DNA from 3 places in the Streptomyces sp. NPDC007162 genome. Region 3 is predicted to be linked to each of the others. Evidence: predicted binding sites of a transcription regulator. Region 3 holds the regulator's gene; each other region holds the start of a gene.
The links. Region 3 encodes HrcA, which represses chaperone genes, less so after heat shock. Its sites were predicted from a motif close to TTNGCACTCNGNNNNNCNGAGTGCNAA; they were not measured.
Positions count from the first base shown of each region.

Region 1 (4,986 bases), on a different contig from region 3:
CCGCAAGAGAAGCGGAGGGGGCAATTCTGTGTGGTTGAGCGCGGTACAGTTGGGGAACACGGTCCCGATCACCGGGGCGCGGGCCCTGTTATTGGATACCGCGGGCCTGCCAAGAAGTAGCCAAAGTGTGTGGGTCATATGCGGCTTTCGTGGCTTTTATGGGGCCCGACTTGCCCTGAATTCAGCCGAATTCTCGCTACATTCCGGACCCTTCCCGCCCAGAATTCTCGTCCGATTGACCTGTTGCAGACGGCAGTTGGACAGATACATTCAGCCGCGGTCGACGCGTTCCGGCGCACGCCCCCAACCAATGGGGGGTGAGGTCTGACCCGGATCCGCGAAGTGTGGATCTGTGCAAGGGCCAGTAATAGGGGAGTTAGGCATGGCTCAGGGCACCGTCAAATGGTTCAACGCGGAGAAGGGGTACGGCTTCATCGCGGTCGACGGTGGTGCGGACGTGTTCGTCCACTACAGCGCGATCCAGATGGACGGCTACCGCACCCTGGAAGAGGGCCAGCGGGTCGAGTTCGAGATCTCGCAGGGTCAGAAGGGCCCGCAGGCCGACATGGTTCGCGTCACCGCCTGAAACGGCACACACGAGGAAGGGCCCGCTCCCGTCAGGGGGCGGGCCCTTCGCCGTGTCCCCCGGAGGGTCCCGCTCCGTGTCCCCGGGGGTTGCCGCGCGGGTGTTCGCGGGCGGCTGAGCGCGCCGCCCGATACCCGAGAGGCGCTTGCACTCGCCTAGGCCGAGTGCTAATCATTGCGTTAGCACTCTGAAGGTGAGAGTGACAAAGAAGGACCGGGTCGGTGAGGCCCGCAGGCCGGGTGGGGCAAAGGAACCCACGGGTCGGCGAGCCGTCCGTCGCGGGCGCGGGCGCGGTCCTGAAGACTCACCCCCAGTCCTGGAGGGACCACTTCACATGGCCAAGATCATCGCGTTCGACGAGGAGGCGCGGCGCGGCCTCGAGCGCGGCATGAACCAGCTCGCGGACGCCGTCAAGGTGACGCTCGGCCCCAAGGGCCGCAACGTCGTCCTCGAGAAGAAGTGGGGCGCCCCCACGATCACCAACGATGGTGTCTCCATCGCCAAGGAGATCGAGCTCGAGGACCCGTACGAGAAGATCGGCGCCGAGCTGGTCAAGGAAGTCGCCAAGAAGACGGACGACGTCGCCGGTGACGGTACGACCACCGCGACCGTTCTCGCCCAGGCCCTGGTCAAGGAGGGTCTGCGCAACGTAGCCGCCGGCGCCAACCCGATGGCCCTCAAGCGCGGTATCGAGAAGGCCGTCGAGGCCGTCTCCGGTGCCCTGCTCGAGCAGGCCAAGGATGTCGAGACCAAGGAGCAGATCGCCTCCACGGCCTCCATCTCCGCCGCCGACACCCAGATCGGCGAGCTCATCGCCGAGGCCATGGACAAGGTCGGCAAGGAAGGCGTCATCACCGTCGAGGAGTCCCAGACCTTCGGTCTGGAGCTGGAGCTCACCGAGGGTATGCGCTTCGACAAGGGCTACATCTCGGCGTACTTCGCCACCGACATGGAGCGTATGGAGGCGTCCCTCGACGACCCGTACATCCTGATCGCCAACTCCAAGATCGGCTCCGTCAAGGACCTGCTCCCGCTCCTGGAGAAGGTCATGCAGTCGGGCAAGCCGCTGCTGATCATCGCCGAGGACGTCGAGGGCGAGGCCCTGTCGACCCTGGTCGTCAACAAGATCCGCGGCACCTTCAAGTCCGTCGCCGTCAAGGCCCCGGGCTTCGGCGACCGCCGCAAGGCGATGCTGAACGACATCGCCATCCTCACCGGCGGCGAGGTCATCTCCGAGGAGGTCGGTCTCAAGCTCGAGAACACGACCCTCGACCTGCTGGGCCGCGCCCGCAAGGTCGTCATCACCAAGGACGAGACCACCATCGTCGACGGCGCCGGCTCCACCGAGCAGGTCCAGGGCCGGGTCAACCAGATCCGCGCCGAGATCGAGCAGTCCGACTCGGACTACGACCGCGAGAAGCTCCAGGAGCGCCTCGCGAAGCTCGCCGGTGGCGTCGCCGTCATCAAGGCCGGTGCCGCGACCGAGGTCGAGCTCAAGGAGCGCAAGCACCGCATCGAGGACGCCGTGCGCAACGCGAAGGCGGCCGTCGAGGAGGGCATCGTCGCCGGTGGTGGCGTGGCCCTGCTGCAGGCCTCCCAGGTCTTCGAGAAGCTGGAGCTGGAGGGTGACGAGGCGACCGGCGCGCAGGCCGTGAAGCTCGCCCTGGAGGCCCCGCTCAAGCAGATCGCCGTCAACGCCGGCCTCGAGGGCGGCGTCGTGGTGGAGAAGGTCCGCAACCTCACCCCGGGTCACGGCCTGAACGCCGCGACCGGTGAGTACGTCGACCTGGTCGCCGAGGGCATCATCGACCCGGCGAAGGTGACGCGTTCCGCCCTGCAGAACGCCGCCTCCATCGCCGCGCTGTTCCTCACCACCGAGGCCGTCATCGCCGACAAGCCGGAGAAGGCCGCCGCGGCCGCCCCGGGCGGCATGCCGGGCGGTGACATGGACTTCTGAGCCTGACGGCTCGGCGGTTCCCGCGCAGCACCGAGGGCGGCACCCCCTGTTCGGCAGGGGGTGCCGCCCTTCGCCGTACCCGGGTCCCACGCGGCCGGGCAGCCGCTGCCGCGGCGGGCGACACGGTGGGGGCGCCTCCCGGCCGGAGGCTGCGCGATGTCGGTGACCGGCGGCAATGCCGCAGGCGGGTCCCGACAGCCCCTAACGGGCGAGGAACGCGCCCAGCGTCGCGATGAGTTCGGCGGGCGCGTCCAGTGCGATCAGGTGTGCGGCGGTGGGGAACTCGACCAGGGTGGCGCCGGGTATCCCGGCGGCGTAACGGCGGGCGATGTCCTGGAAGTCGGTGACGTCGAGCTTGCCGATCCCCACCAGGGTGGGCACGCAGACGCCGGTGAGGTCGCCGGCCGTGGGCCCCTGGGAGTACTCGCCCACCACGTCCTGGTTCACCAGCGACGTGCGCAGCGGGCCGCGGAGCCGGTCGGCCAGTCCGTCGGCGACGTCGTCCCAGCCGCGGGCCGGTCCGCGCAGCCACATGTCCAGGTTCACGCGGACGGCCGTGTCCAGGTCGCCCGCGGCCAGCGCCGCCGTCTCGGCCTCGTCGTACGCGATCATCTCCGCGGACCAGTCGTACCCCGGCCACGGTGGGGCGAGCAGCGCCAGCGAGTGCACCCGGTCGGGGTGGGTGAGCGTGAAGTCCACGGCCACCCGGCCGCCCCAGGACGCGCCGACCAGCCGGACCCGGTCGAGGCCGAGGTGGTCCAGGAGGCGGCGCAGGTCGTCGCGCTCGCCGAACGGGCCGTCCGGCGGCGCGGACTCGCCGAAGCCGCGCAGGTCGTACCGGACGACCGTGTGCCGTTCGGCGAGGGCGGGCGCGACCGCGTCCCACATACGGTGGTCCGCCACACCGGCGTGCACGAGTACGACGGGCGGTCCGTCACCGGTGACGCAGTAGGAGAGGTGGCCGAGTTCGTCGGCGAGTGTCTGCATCCGCAGATGCTCGCAGCGCGCCGGTGCGGGCCGCCACCCGATAAGGGGCGGCCGCCCGGGTCCGTGGCGGGGGTCACACGGCTCTGCCTCCGGGAGCGGGAATGCGCGCGTCCGGACGGATCGTTGTGCACTGACGCGCACTCGATGCGTGTGCACATACCGCTCGGTCAAAGAAGCCGACGTATACGACCTCGGGCACCCGGCCCCGGGTACCCGTCCCACTCACGAGGAGCCCCCCACGTGACCGTCACCACGCCCCCCGCCTCCCGCGCGGCGGAGATCCTCTCCCGCCCCATCGTCCTGAACGGGCTCACGGTCCCCAACCGGATCGTGATGGCGCCCATGACCCGCATGTTCAGCCCCGGCGGCGTCCCCGGCGAGGACGTGGTCGGGTACTACTCCCGCCGGGCCGCCGCCGGTGTCGGACTGATCGTCACCGAGGGGACGTACGTCGGCCACGACTCGGCCGGGCAGAGCAGCCGTGTCCCGCGGTTCCACGGCGAGGAGCAGCTGGCGGGCTGGGCGAAGGTCGCCGAGGGCGTGCACGCGGCCGGCGGCACGATCGTCCCGCAGCTGTGGCACATCGGCATGGTCCGCAAGCAGGGCGAGCCGCCCTTCGCGGACGCTCCCGCCGTCGGCCCCTCCGGCATCCGCCTGGACGGCACCGAGGGCGAGGGCAAGGAGATGACCCGGCAGGACCTGGACGACGTGATCGCCGCGTTCGCCGAGGCCGCGGCTGCCGCCGAACGCATCGGCTTCGACGGGGTCGAGCTGCACGGCGCCCACGGCTACCTGCTCGACCAGTTCCTGTGGGCGGGCACCAACCGCCGTGCCGACGCGTACGGCGGCGACCCGGTGGCCCGTACGAAGTTCGCCGCCGAGATCGTCGCCGCGGTCCGCGCGTCGGTCTCCGCCACCTTCCCGGTCATCTTCCGCTTCTCGCAGTGGAAGTCCGACAACTACGACGCCCGCCTCGCCGAGACCCCCGAGGAGCTGGAGGCGATCCTCACGCCGCTGGCCGCCGCCGGCGTCGACGTCTTCCACGCCTCCACCCGCCGCTACTGGCTCCCCGAGTTCGAGGGCTCCGACCTCAACCTGGCCGGCTGGACCAAGAAGCTCACCGGCAGGCCCACCATCACCGTCGGCTCGGTCGGCCTCGACGGCGACTTCATCAAGGGCTTCATGGGCGAGGGCTCCCCGGTCAAGGGCATCGAGGACCTCCTCGACAGCCTGGAGCGCGAGGAGTACGACATGGTCGCCGTCGGCCGCGCCCTCCTCCAGGACCCCGAGTGGGCGTCGAAGGTCCTCGCCGGCAAGACGGACGAGCTGAAGCCGTACGACGCGGCGGCCCTGAAGTCGCTGAGCTGAGCCGAGCCGAGCCGGACCGCTGAGCGGGCCGGCGGGCGGAGACGTGTGTGATCACCGGAACGCGGTCATGACCAGCGCGACCACTCCC
Region 1 covers NZ_JBEYFC010000003.1:32,966-37,951, reverse strand. The annotation lists gene ABZ646_RS00800 (cold-shock protein) at 383-586, shown strand; gene groL (chaperonin GroEL) at 921-2,543, shown strand; gene ABZ646_RS00790 (alpha/beta hydrolase) at 2,745-3,530, opposite strand; gene ABZ646_RS00785 (NADH:flavin oxidoreductase) at 3,771-4,898, shown strand; gene ABZ646_RS00780 (hypothetical protein) at 4,950-4,986, opposite strand, start outside.
Region 1: the regulator HrcA is predicted to act here: its motif matches at 731-757, upstream of groL (chaperonin GroEL).

Region 2 (4,986 bases), on a different contig from region 3:
CGTCGACACCGCGCGGCGGTTCTTCGAGACGTTCGCCGCGGCCGGTCCGCTGGCTCCGCTGGACGGCCTGGTCGCCGAGAACTACCACGGTCACGATCCGGCCGACGACCAGGACACCATCGGCATGGACGCGCTGCGGCGCGAGCTCGGGATATGGCGGGACGCCTTCGACTTCAGATTCCTGATCGAGGACCAGATCGCCCAGGGTGACCGGGTGTGCAGCCGGTGGGTCCTGGCGGGGGTGCAGAAGGGCGAGTTCCTGGGACTGCCGAACACCGGACGGCGGGTCACCATGACCGGCACCACGGTGCACCGCTTCGACGACAGCGGGAAGATCGCCGAGGGCTGGTGGCAGTACGACCGGCTCGGGCTGATGGGCCGGCTCGGAGCACTGGACGCGCTGGAGAACTGAGCCCACAGTGAAAGCCCGCGAGGGGCGAGCCCCCGCTCCGGATACGGAGCGGGGGCTTCCTCGACCGCTGTGCGGCGGCGCGGCACCCAGCAGTGGTACCGGGCCTTGATGATCGCGTCTTCCTTCTCGGTGGCCCGGTGGCCGAGCCGGTGCTCGTCGTCGATCCGGCGCAGCACCCCCCCAAAAAAAGGCCGAAGCCCAAAAGGGCGAAGCCCCCGCGCCCGGCGGACGACCGGGGGCGGGGGCTTCGGGAAGTGCTGAGGCGGTGCTCAGTGGGAGTGGCCGTGGGAGTGGCCGGCCGCCGCGGGCTCCTCCTCTTCCTTCTTCTCGACGACCAGGGTCTCGGTCGTGAGGAGGAGGGAGGCGATGGAGGCGGCGTTCTCCAGGGCGGAGCGGGTGACCTTGACCGGGTCGATGACGCCGGCCTTGACCAGGTCGCCGTACTCGCCGGTGGCGGCGTTGAAGCCCTGGCCCTTCTCGAGCTCGGCGACCTTGGAGGTGATGACGTAACCCTCCAGGCCGGCGTTCTCGGCGATCCAGCGCAGCGGCTCGACGACGGCGCGGCGGACGACGGCCACACCGGTCGCCTCGTCGCCCGTCTTGCCGAGGCCGCCCTCCAGGACCTTCGCGGCGTGGACGAGCGCGGAGCCACCACCGGAGACGATGCCCTCCTCGACCGCGGCGCGGGTCGCGGAGATGGCGTCCTCCAGACGGTGCTTCTTCTCCTTCAGCTCCACCTCGGTGGCGGCGCCGACCTTGATCACGCACACGCCGCCGGCCAGCTTCGCGAGGCGCTCCTGGAGCTTCTCGCGGTCCCAGTCGGAGTCGGTGTTCTCGATCTCGGCCTTGATCTGGGCGACGCGGCCGGTGACGTCCGCGGAGTTGCCGGCACCGTCGACGACCGTGGTGTCGTCCTTGGTGACGGTGACGCGGCGGGCGGAGCCGAGCACGTCCAGGCCGACCTGGTCGAGCTTGAGGCCGACCTCCTCGGAGATGACCGTGGCGCCGGTGAGGATCGCCAGGTCCTGCAGCATCGCCTTGCGGCGGTCACCGAAGCCGGGGGCCTTGACCGCGACCGCGTTGAAGGTGCCGCGGATCTTGTTCACCACGAGGGTGGACAGGGCCTCGCCGTCGACGTCCTCGGCGATGATCAGCAGCGGCTTCGAGGCGTTGCCCTGGATGACCTTCTCGAGCAGCGGCAGCAGGTCCGCGATGGAGGAGATCTTGCCCTGGTTGATCAGGATGTAGGGGTCCTCCAGGACCGCCTCCATGCGCTCCTGGTCCGTCACGAAGTACGGCGACAGGTAGCCCTTGTCGAAGGCCATGCCCTCGGTGAAGTCCAGCTCCAGACCGAAGGTGTTGGACTCCTCGACGGTGATGACACCGTCCTTGCCGACCTTGTCCATCGCCTCGGCGATGAGCTCGCCGACCTGCTGGTCCTGGGCGGACAGCGCGGCGACGGCGGCGATGTCGGACTTCTCGTCGATCGGGCGGGCCGACGCGAGCAGGTCCTCGGAGACGGCGGCGACGGCGGCGTCGATGCCCTTCTTCAGGGCGGCCGGGGAGGCGCCGGCGGCGACGTTCTTCAGGCCCTCGCGGACCAGCGCCTGGGCCAGCACGGTGGCGGTGGTCGTACCGTCACCCGCGATGTCGTTGGTCTTGGTCGCCACCTCCTTCACCAGCTGCGCGCCGAGGTTCTCGTACGGGTCGTCGAGCTCGACCTCACGGGCGATCGTGACACCGTCGTTGGTGATGGTGGGGGCGCCGAACTTCTTGTCGATGACGACGTTGCGGCCCTTGGGGCCGATCGTCACCTTCACCGTGTCGGCAAGCTTGTTGACGCCGCGCTCAAGGGCGCGACGGGCGTCCTCGTCGAACTTCAGGATCTTCGCCATGGCAGCGGGAGCCCTCTCGGAATTCTCGGGTGAACAAGACTGCGCCCCGGGCGCCCGGCTTCTTAAAGGATCGCGGGAACCAGGGGCGCAGCTTCAAACGGATTCAAGCGGAGTGCTTGAGGTGGTAAGTCGCAGGCTTACTTCTCGATGATCGCGAGCACGTCGCGAGCCGAGAGGACGAGGTACTCGTCGCCGTTGTACTTCACCTCGGTGCCGCCGTACTTGCTGTAGAGCACGACGTCGCCGACCTTGACGTCGAGCGGCAGGCGCTCGCCGTTCTCGAAACGGCCCGGGCCCACGGCGAGGACGGCGCCCTCCTGGGGCTTCTCCTTCGCGGTGTCCGGGATGACCAGGCCGGAGGCCGTGGTCTGCTCGGCGTCGAGCGGCTGGACCACGATGCGGTCCTCAAGCGGCTTGATGGCAACCTTGGAGCTGGCGGTCGTCACGATCCGACCTCCCCCTTCGGAGATCTCACGGGGTTAACTGTCTGAGGTGGCGACCAGGTGGATCCGTCGTCGCGGGTGCCGGACCTGCCCGTCGCGTTGTTGGCACTCTCATCTGCCGAGTGCCAGAGCCGAGACTATGACCGCGATTAGCACTCGGTCAAGCGGAGTGCCAATTACGTCCGGCGCGGCGTCGGAAATCCGACGTCTCGTACCCCTCAGAGGTAGTCCTCCAGCCGTCCCACCGTCAGGCCGCTCGCCTGGACCCGGCGCAGCAGCCGGGTCGTGCGCTCCCTCAGGGTCGGCCCCATGGCCTCGTCCGGACCCACCAGGATGATGTCACCGGGACGGAGCTGCCTGTCCTTGCTCCGGTAGGTGATGCCGTCCGGAGTCATCGCCGCCCGCCACAGCACCACCGCCGTCACCCCGCAGTCGGCCGCCGCGCGCAGGGTGGTGCGGTCGTAGGTGCCGTAGGGCGGCCGGAAGAGGCGGGGGCGGATGCCGAAGCGGGACTTCAGCTTCTCCTGCTGGCCGCAGATCTCGGCGCGCTGGCCGGCGTAGGGCAGGCCGGGCATGGCCGGGTGGTCGAGGGTGTGGTTCTGGACGCCGGCGCCGACGGACTGGAGGCGGGCGAAGTGACCGTAGCCGGGGCCGACCACGCTGTCCGTGAGGAACAGGCTGACCGGGAGGCGAAGTTCGCGGACCATGTCCACGAAACGCGGGTCCTTCTCGGCGCCGTCGTCGTAGGTGAGGAACACGACCCGGTCGGCGGTGGCGACGTGGTCGACGACCGGGGGCAGGGCCGCCCGGAAGGAGAGCGGGTGGGACGGGGGGCGCGGGGCCGGGGAGAGCGGGGCGCTCAGGCCCCAGCGGCGGTACGGCTGGGCGCCGGCCGGGCCGTGCGGCCGTACCCGGTCGGCGGCCTTCATGCCCAGCCGTTCGATGGGATCGACGGACGGCGCGCAGGCGGCCAGGAGGAGGGCGGCGGTCAGCAACGCGGCCGTCGCCCCCGGTCGGCTCACAGGTAGTCCTCCAGGCGCGCCACCGCGTAGCCGTCACGGGTGACCTTGTTCAGAAAGCGGCGCATGTCGTCGACCATCGTGCCGTCCCAGTCGTCCCGGCCCCGGAAGTGGGTGAGCACGATGTCGCCGGGGTGCAGGCTGCGGTCCCACTCGCGGTACTCCCAGTGGTCGACGAACACCTCCTCGTCCCAGATCGGCGCGTACTTGATGCCGCAGGCCTTGGCGGCGCGCAGGGTGTCGCCGTTGTAGTTGCCGTAGGGCGGGCGGAAGACCGTCGGCGCCCTGCCGAACTGCTTCTTCATGATCGTCTGCATGCCGCAGATCTCGTGCTTCTGCTCGTCGTAGGACAGGCCCGGCAGGTAGGGGTGGGTCAGGGTGTGGTTGTTGAGGGTGTGCCCCTCGGCCTGCATCGTGCGGAAGAACCCGTAGTCGTCCTTGACCAGGTAGTTGCTGAGGAAGGCCGAGTACGGGATCTTCAGCTCGGTCATCATCCGCAGGAAGTCCGGGTCCTTGTTCGCGCCGTCGTCGATGGTGAGGAAGACGACCTTCTGCCGGGTCGGGATCGTGGTGAAGACCGGCGGCAGGTCGTCCTCGACCTGGCCGTCCACCTCGAACCCGTCGCGAGCGGTGATCCTCGGCTTGTGCTTCGGCGGGGCCGGGGGCCGCAGCGGGACCGCGTCAAGGCCCCAGCGCCGGGCGGCGGCGACCAGGGCGGCGTGGGGGTCGAGGGCGGGGGCGGGGGCCGCCCGGTGGGCCTGCCGGCCGGCGGCGGGGCGGACGTCGGGGCTCTCCCCGGTCCCGGCGCAGCCGCACACGACGGCACCGGCGCAGAAGGCGAGTACGGAGAGCAGCACCGCGCTCTTCCGCCCCCCACCCCTCTTCGACCTATTTTTGTCATTTTGTACGACTGCTCGCATGGCGTCGGATCCTTCCAGGCCGCCGCCGCGAACCGGGGCAGACACCGCCGTCGGAGGCGGACCATCCACCGACTGGCCGACAATGACCCGGTGAACGACCTCCTCTCCCCCCTCCTCACCCCCGAGGGCCGCGCCCTCCTCGACGAGGTCCGCGGCACCGCGCCCGCCGACGAACTCGCGGTGGCCACCCGGCTGCGCCGCGGCCACCCGGCCGAGCTGGTGTCGTCGGCGCTCGCCCAGGCCCGGCTGCGGCAGCGGGCGGCGGCGAAGTTCGGGGCCGCGGACGCGGAGCGCATG
Region 2 covers NZ_JBEYFC010000095.1:292-5,277, reverse strand. The annotation lists gene ABZ646_RS14365 (ester cyclase) at 1-412, shown strand, start outside; gene groL (chaperonin GroEL) at 682-2,307, opposite strand; gene groES (co-chaperone GroES) at 2,445-2,753, opposite strand; gene ABZ646_RS14350 (polysaccharide deacetylase family protein) at 2,969-3,679, opposite strand; gene ABZ646_RS14345 (polysaccharide deacetylase family protein) at 3,769-4,689, opposite strand; partial or broken gene ABZ646_RS14340 (hypothetical protein) at 4,780-4,986, shown strand, end outside.
Region 2: the regulator HrcA is predicted to act here: its motif matches at 2,900-2,926, upstream of groES (co-chaperone GroES).

Region 3 (4,986 bases):
CGGGCCACTGCGAGGGTACGGCGTCGGGGCCGGCCTGCGGGTCGCCGGACTCCTCCACCAGGTCGCCGCAGAACACCACCTCGGGGTCGCCGGGGACGAGGACCACGAGATCGTGGGCGGTGTGGCCGGGGCCCACGTTGGCGAGCAGGGCCTGGCGGCCGTCGCCGAGGTCGAGGGTCCACTCGCCGGAGACCAGGTGGCGGGGCGCGGGGAGGGCGTCGGCCGCCTCCTCGGCCTCCGAGGCCGGCAGGCCGTTGCGGACCGCGTCCAGGCGCAGCCCCTCACGGTCGTGCGCGAGGACGGCCTCCGCGCCCACCGCCGCGTACAGGTCCGCGCCCGCGAACGCCGCCGCCCCGAGGACGTGATCGAAATGGGGATGGGTGAGCGCGAGATGGGTCACACGACGGTCGGCGAGCGCCTGCGCCTGGGTGCGCAACCGCGCGCCCTCCGCGAGACTCGACCCGGCGTCCACCATGAGGGCCGGGCCCGCCCCGAGGACCAGCCCCGCCGTGCAGTCCCAGCCGGGCAGTCGGCACCGGCCGACCCCCTCGGCCAGTCGCTCCCAGCCCAGCTCTTCCCAAGTCACTGTCATACCGCGACGCTAGCCGCAGAACGCGACGGGTCCGCCTCGTCCCCGTACCGACCTTGCCCAGTCAGTACCCGTCGGCCGTACACTGGGCCGGGGATGCTGGCACTCGGGCTCGCAGAGTGCCAGACGAAAGACCCGAAAGGCCGCGGGGACGACTTTCTGGAGGTGTGGCGCGGGATGCTGAGTGAACGCAGACTCCAGGTGTTGCGCGCCATCGTCCAGGACTACGTCGGCACCGAGGAGCCGGTGGGTTCGAAGGCCCTGACCGAACGGCACAACCTCGGTGTCTCGCCGGCGACCGTCCGCAACGACATGGCCGCCCTGGAGGACGAGGGGTACATCGCCCAGCCGCACACCAGCGCGGGGCGGATCCCCACCGACAAGGGCTACCGGCTGTTCGTCGACAAGCTGGCCGGTGTCAAGCCGATGACCGCGCCCGAGCGGCGGGCCATCCAGAGCTTCCTGGACGGCGCCGTCGACCTCGACGACGTCGTGGCGCGCACGGTCCGGCTGCTGGCCCAGCTGACGCGGCAGGTGGCCGTGGTGCAGTACCCCTCGCTGACCCGGTCGACCGTGCGGCACGTGGAACTGCTCGCGCTCGCCCCCGCGCGGCTGATGCTGGTGCTGATCACCGATACCGGGCGGGTCGAGCAGCGGCTGGTCGACTGTCCGGCGCCGTTCGGGGAGGCGTCCCTGGCGGATCTGCGGGCGCGGCTGAACAGCCGGGTCGCGGGCCGCCGGTTCTCGGACGTGCCCCGGCTGGTGGAGGACCTGCCGGACGCCTTCGAGGCCGAGGACCGCGGTACGGTCACGGCGGTGCTCTCCACCCTGCTGGAGACGCTCGTCGAGGAGAACGAGGAGCGGCTGGTGATCGGCGGTACCGCCAATCTCACCCGCTTCGGACATGACTTTCCCCTCATGATCCGGCCCGTCCTGGAGGCTCTGGAGGAACATGTCGTCCTCCTCAAACTCATGGGCGAGGCGGGGGATTCGGGCATGACCGTACGCATCGGTCACGAGAACGCCTATGAGGGACTCAACTCCACGTCCGTGGTGTCGGTCGGTTACGGTTCGGGCGGCGAGGCACTCGCCAAGCTCGGCGTGGTCGGACCGACCCGCATGGATTACCCGGGAACGATGGGAGCGGTACGAGCGGTGGCACGGTACGTCGGACAGATCCTGGCGGAGTCGTAAGTGGCCACGGACTACTACGCCGTTCTCGGCGTGCGCCGCGACGCGTCGCAGGAAGAGATCAAGAAGGCCTTCCGTCGGCTCGCGCGCGAGCTGCACCCGGACGTCAACCCGGATCCGAAGACCCAGGAGCGGTTCAAGGAGATCAACGCCGCCTACGAGGTGCTCTCCGACCCGCAGAAGAAGCAGGTCTACGACCTCGGCGGGGACCCGCTGTCGCAGAGCGGCGGCGGGGGCGCGGGCGGCTTCGGCGCCGGTGGGTTCGGGAACTTCTCGGACATCATGGACGCGTTCTTCGGTACGGCGTCGCAGCGTGGGCCGAGGTCGCGGACGCGGCGCGGTCAGGACGCGATGATCCGGATCGAGGTCGAGCTCGACGAGGCGGCCTTCGGCACGACCAAGGACATCCAGGTCGACACGGCGGTCGTCTGCAACACCTGCAACGGTGAGGGCGCGGCGCCGGGCACCACCGCCCAGACGTGTGACATGTGCCGGGGCCGCGGTGAGGTCTCGCAGGTGACGCGGTCGTTCCTGGGTCAGGTCATGACCTCGCGGCCGTGTCCGCAGTGCCAGGGGTTCGGGACGGTCGTACCGACGCCGTGCCCCGAGTGCGCCGGTGACGGACGGGTGCGGTCGCGGCGGACGCTGACCGTGAAGATCCCGGCGGGTGTCGACAACGGCACCCGGATCCAGCTCGCCGGTGAGGGCGAGGTCGGCCCGGGTGGCGGTCCCGCCGGTGACCTGTACGTCGAGATCCACGAGCTGCCGCACTCCACGTTCCAGCGGCGCGGGGACGACCTGCACTGCACGGTGACGATCCCGATGACGGCGGCCTCGCTCGGTACGAAGGTGCCGCTGGAGACGCTGGACGGGCTGGAGGAGGTCGACATCCGGCCGGGCACGCAGTCCGGGCAGTCGATTCCGCTGCACGGCCGCGGGGTCACGCACCTGCGGGGCGGCGGCCGGGGCGACCTGATCGTCCACGTCGAGGTGACGACGCCCACCAAGCTCGACCCGGAGCAGGAGCGGCTGCTGCGGGAGCTGGCGAAGCTGCGCGGGGAGGAGCGGCCGACGGGGCAGTTCCAGCCGGGGCAGCAGGGATTGTTCAGCCGGCTGAAGGACGCGTTCAACGGCCGCTGACGGGCCGCGACATTTCTGGCATGTGCCAAAGCGGCGGCCGATTCGGTCTTGTTCGGAGGACGTGACAACATGCCGTCATGTCCTCCGCACTGACCGATCTCTGCCGCTTTCCGATCGTGCAGGCCCCCATGGCGGGCGGGGCCTCCGGTCCGCAGCTCGCCGCCGCCGTGTCCGAGGCGGGCGGACTGGGGTTCCTGGCCGCCGGGTACAAGACCGCCGACGGGATGTACCAGGAGATCAAGCAGCTGCGGGGACTGACCGGCCGCCCTTTCGGCGTGAACCTCTTCATGCCGCAGCCGGAGTATGCGGAGTCGGGGGCCGTGGACCTCTACGCGCACCAGCTGGCCGGTGAGGCCGCCTGGTACCGGATCGAGCTCGGAGACCCGGACAGCGGCCGGGACGACGGGTACGACGCGAAACTCGCCGTCCTCCTCGACAACCCGGTGGCCGTGGCCTCCTTCCACTTCGGTGTGCCGAGCCGCGAGGCCCTGGACTCCCTGCGCCGGGCCGGCACCTTCACCCTCGTCACCGCGACCACGGCCGAGGAGGCCCTCGCCGTCGAGCGGGCCGGCGCGGACGCGGTGATCGCGCAGGGCGTCGAGGCCGGCGGTCACCAGGGCACCCACCGGGACGTCCCCGAGAACGACGGCTCCGGGATCGGGCTGCTCGCGCTGGTCGCCCAGATCCGGGAGACCGTGAGCCTGCCCGTCGTCGCCGCGGGCGGGATCATGCGCGGCAGCCAGATCGCGGCCGTCCTCGCGGCGGGCGCGAGCGCCGCCCAGCTGGGCACGGCCTTCCTGGCCACCCCCGAGTCCGGCGCCGCCGACCTGCACAAGCAGGCGCTGACCGACCCGCTGTTCACCCGGACCGAGCTGACCCGGGCGTTCTCCGGGCGGCCCGCCCGGGGCCTGGTCAACCGTTTCGTGCGCGAGCACGGCCCGTACGCGCCCGCCGCCTACCCGGAGGTCCACCACCTCACCGCCCCGCTGCGCAAGGCCGCCGTCCGGGCCGGGGACGCGCAGGGCATGGCGCTGTGGGCGGGGCAGGGCCACCGGCTGGCCCGGGAGCTGCCCGCCGGGCGGCTCGTGGAGACCCTCGTGGCGGAACTCGCGGCAGCGTCGACAGCGTTGTCGACGCTGCCGACCAAGGACAAGGAGGAGGGGCGATGACAGCGCCCGTGTTCGTCGTCGAGCGGTTCCCCGCCGAGGGCGGCGGCCCGTACGTCCTGGACGGCCCCGAGGGGCGGCACGCGGTCTCCGTGAAGCGGCTGGAGGCCGGTGAGGAGATCGTGCTCACCGACGGCGCCGGACGCCACGCCGTGTGCGAGGTGATCGCCGCCGAGGGCAAGGACCGGCTGGTGGTGCGCCTGGGCACGGTTGCCGAGGAGCCCGCGCCCGCGCCCCGGATCACCGTGGTGCAGGCGCTGCCCAAGGGCGACCGCGGGGAGGTCGCCGTGGAGACCATGACCGAGGTCGGCGTCGACGGGATCGTGCCCTGGCAGGCCGCCCGCTGCATCACCCAGTGGAAGGGCGACCGGGGGCTCAGGTCGCTCGCCAAGTGGCGGGCGACCGCCCGCGAGGCCGGCAAGCAGTCCCGCCGGGTGCGCTTCCCCGAGGTCGCGGACACGGCCACCACCAAGCAGGTCGCGGCGCTGCTCGCGGGCGCCGACTTCGCCGCCGTGCTCCACTCCGACTTCGAGCACGACAGCGCGCCCCTCGCCACCGCCGAACTGCCCGCCGACGGTGCGATCGTGCTGGTTGTCGGGCCCGAAGGGGGCGTGGCCCGGGACGAGTTGGCGCTGTTCGAGGAGGCGGGTGCGCGGGCGTACACCCTGGGGCCTACGGTGATGCGTACGTCGACCGCCGGCACCGCGGCCGCGGCCCTGCTGCTGGGCCGCACCGGCCGGTGGTCCTGACCCGTACGACACCCGCACCGCACCCGCATGACCTCCTGGGGGAACGCGCCGTGGAACTCGCCCAAGTCCGGCTCCTGGTCACCGACTTCGCCGCCTGCTACCGCTTCTACTCCGAAGTGCTGGGGCTGAAGCCGCAGTCGGGGGCGAGTGA
Region 3 covers NZ_JBEYFC010000005.1:26,028-31,013, reverse strand. The annotation lists gene ABZ646_RS01285 (MBL fold metallo-hydrolase) at 1-592, opposite strand, end outside; gene hrcA (heat-inducible transcriptional repressor HrcA) at 767-1,783, shown strand; gene dnaJ (molecular chaperone DnaJ) at 1,784-2,920, shown strand; gene ABZ646_RS01270 (nitronate monooxygenase) at 2,998-4,089, shown strand; gene ABZ646_RS01265 (16S rRNA (uracil(1498)-N(3))-methyltransferase) at 4,086-4,835, shown strand; gene ABZ646_RS01260 (VOC family protein) at 4,886-4,986, shown strand, end outside.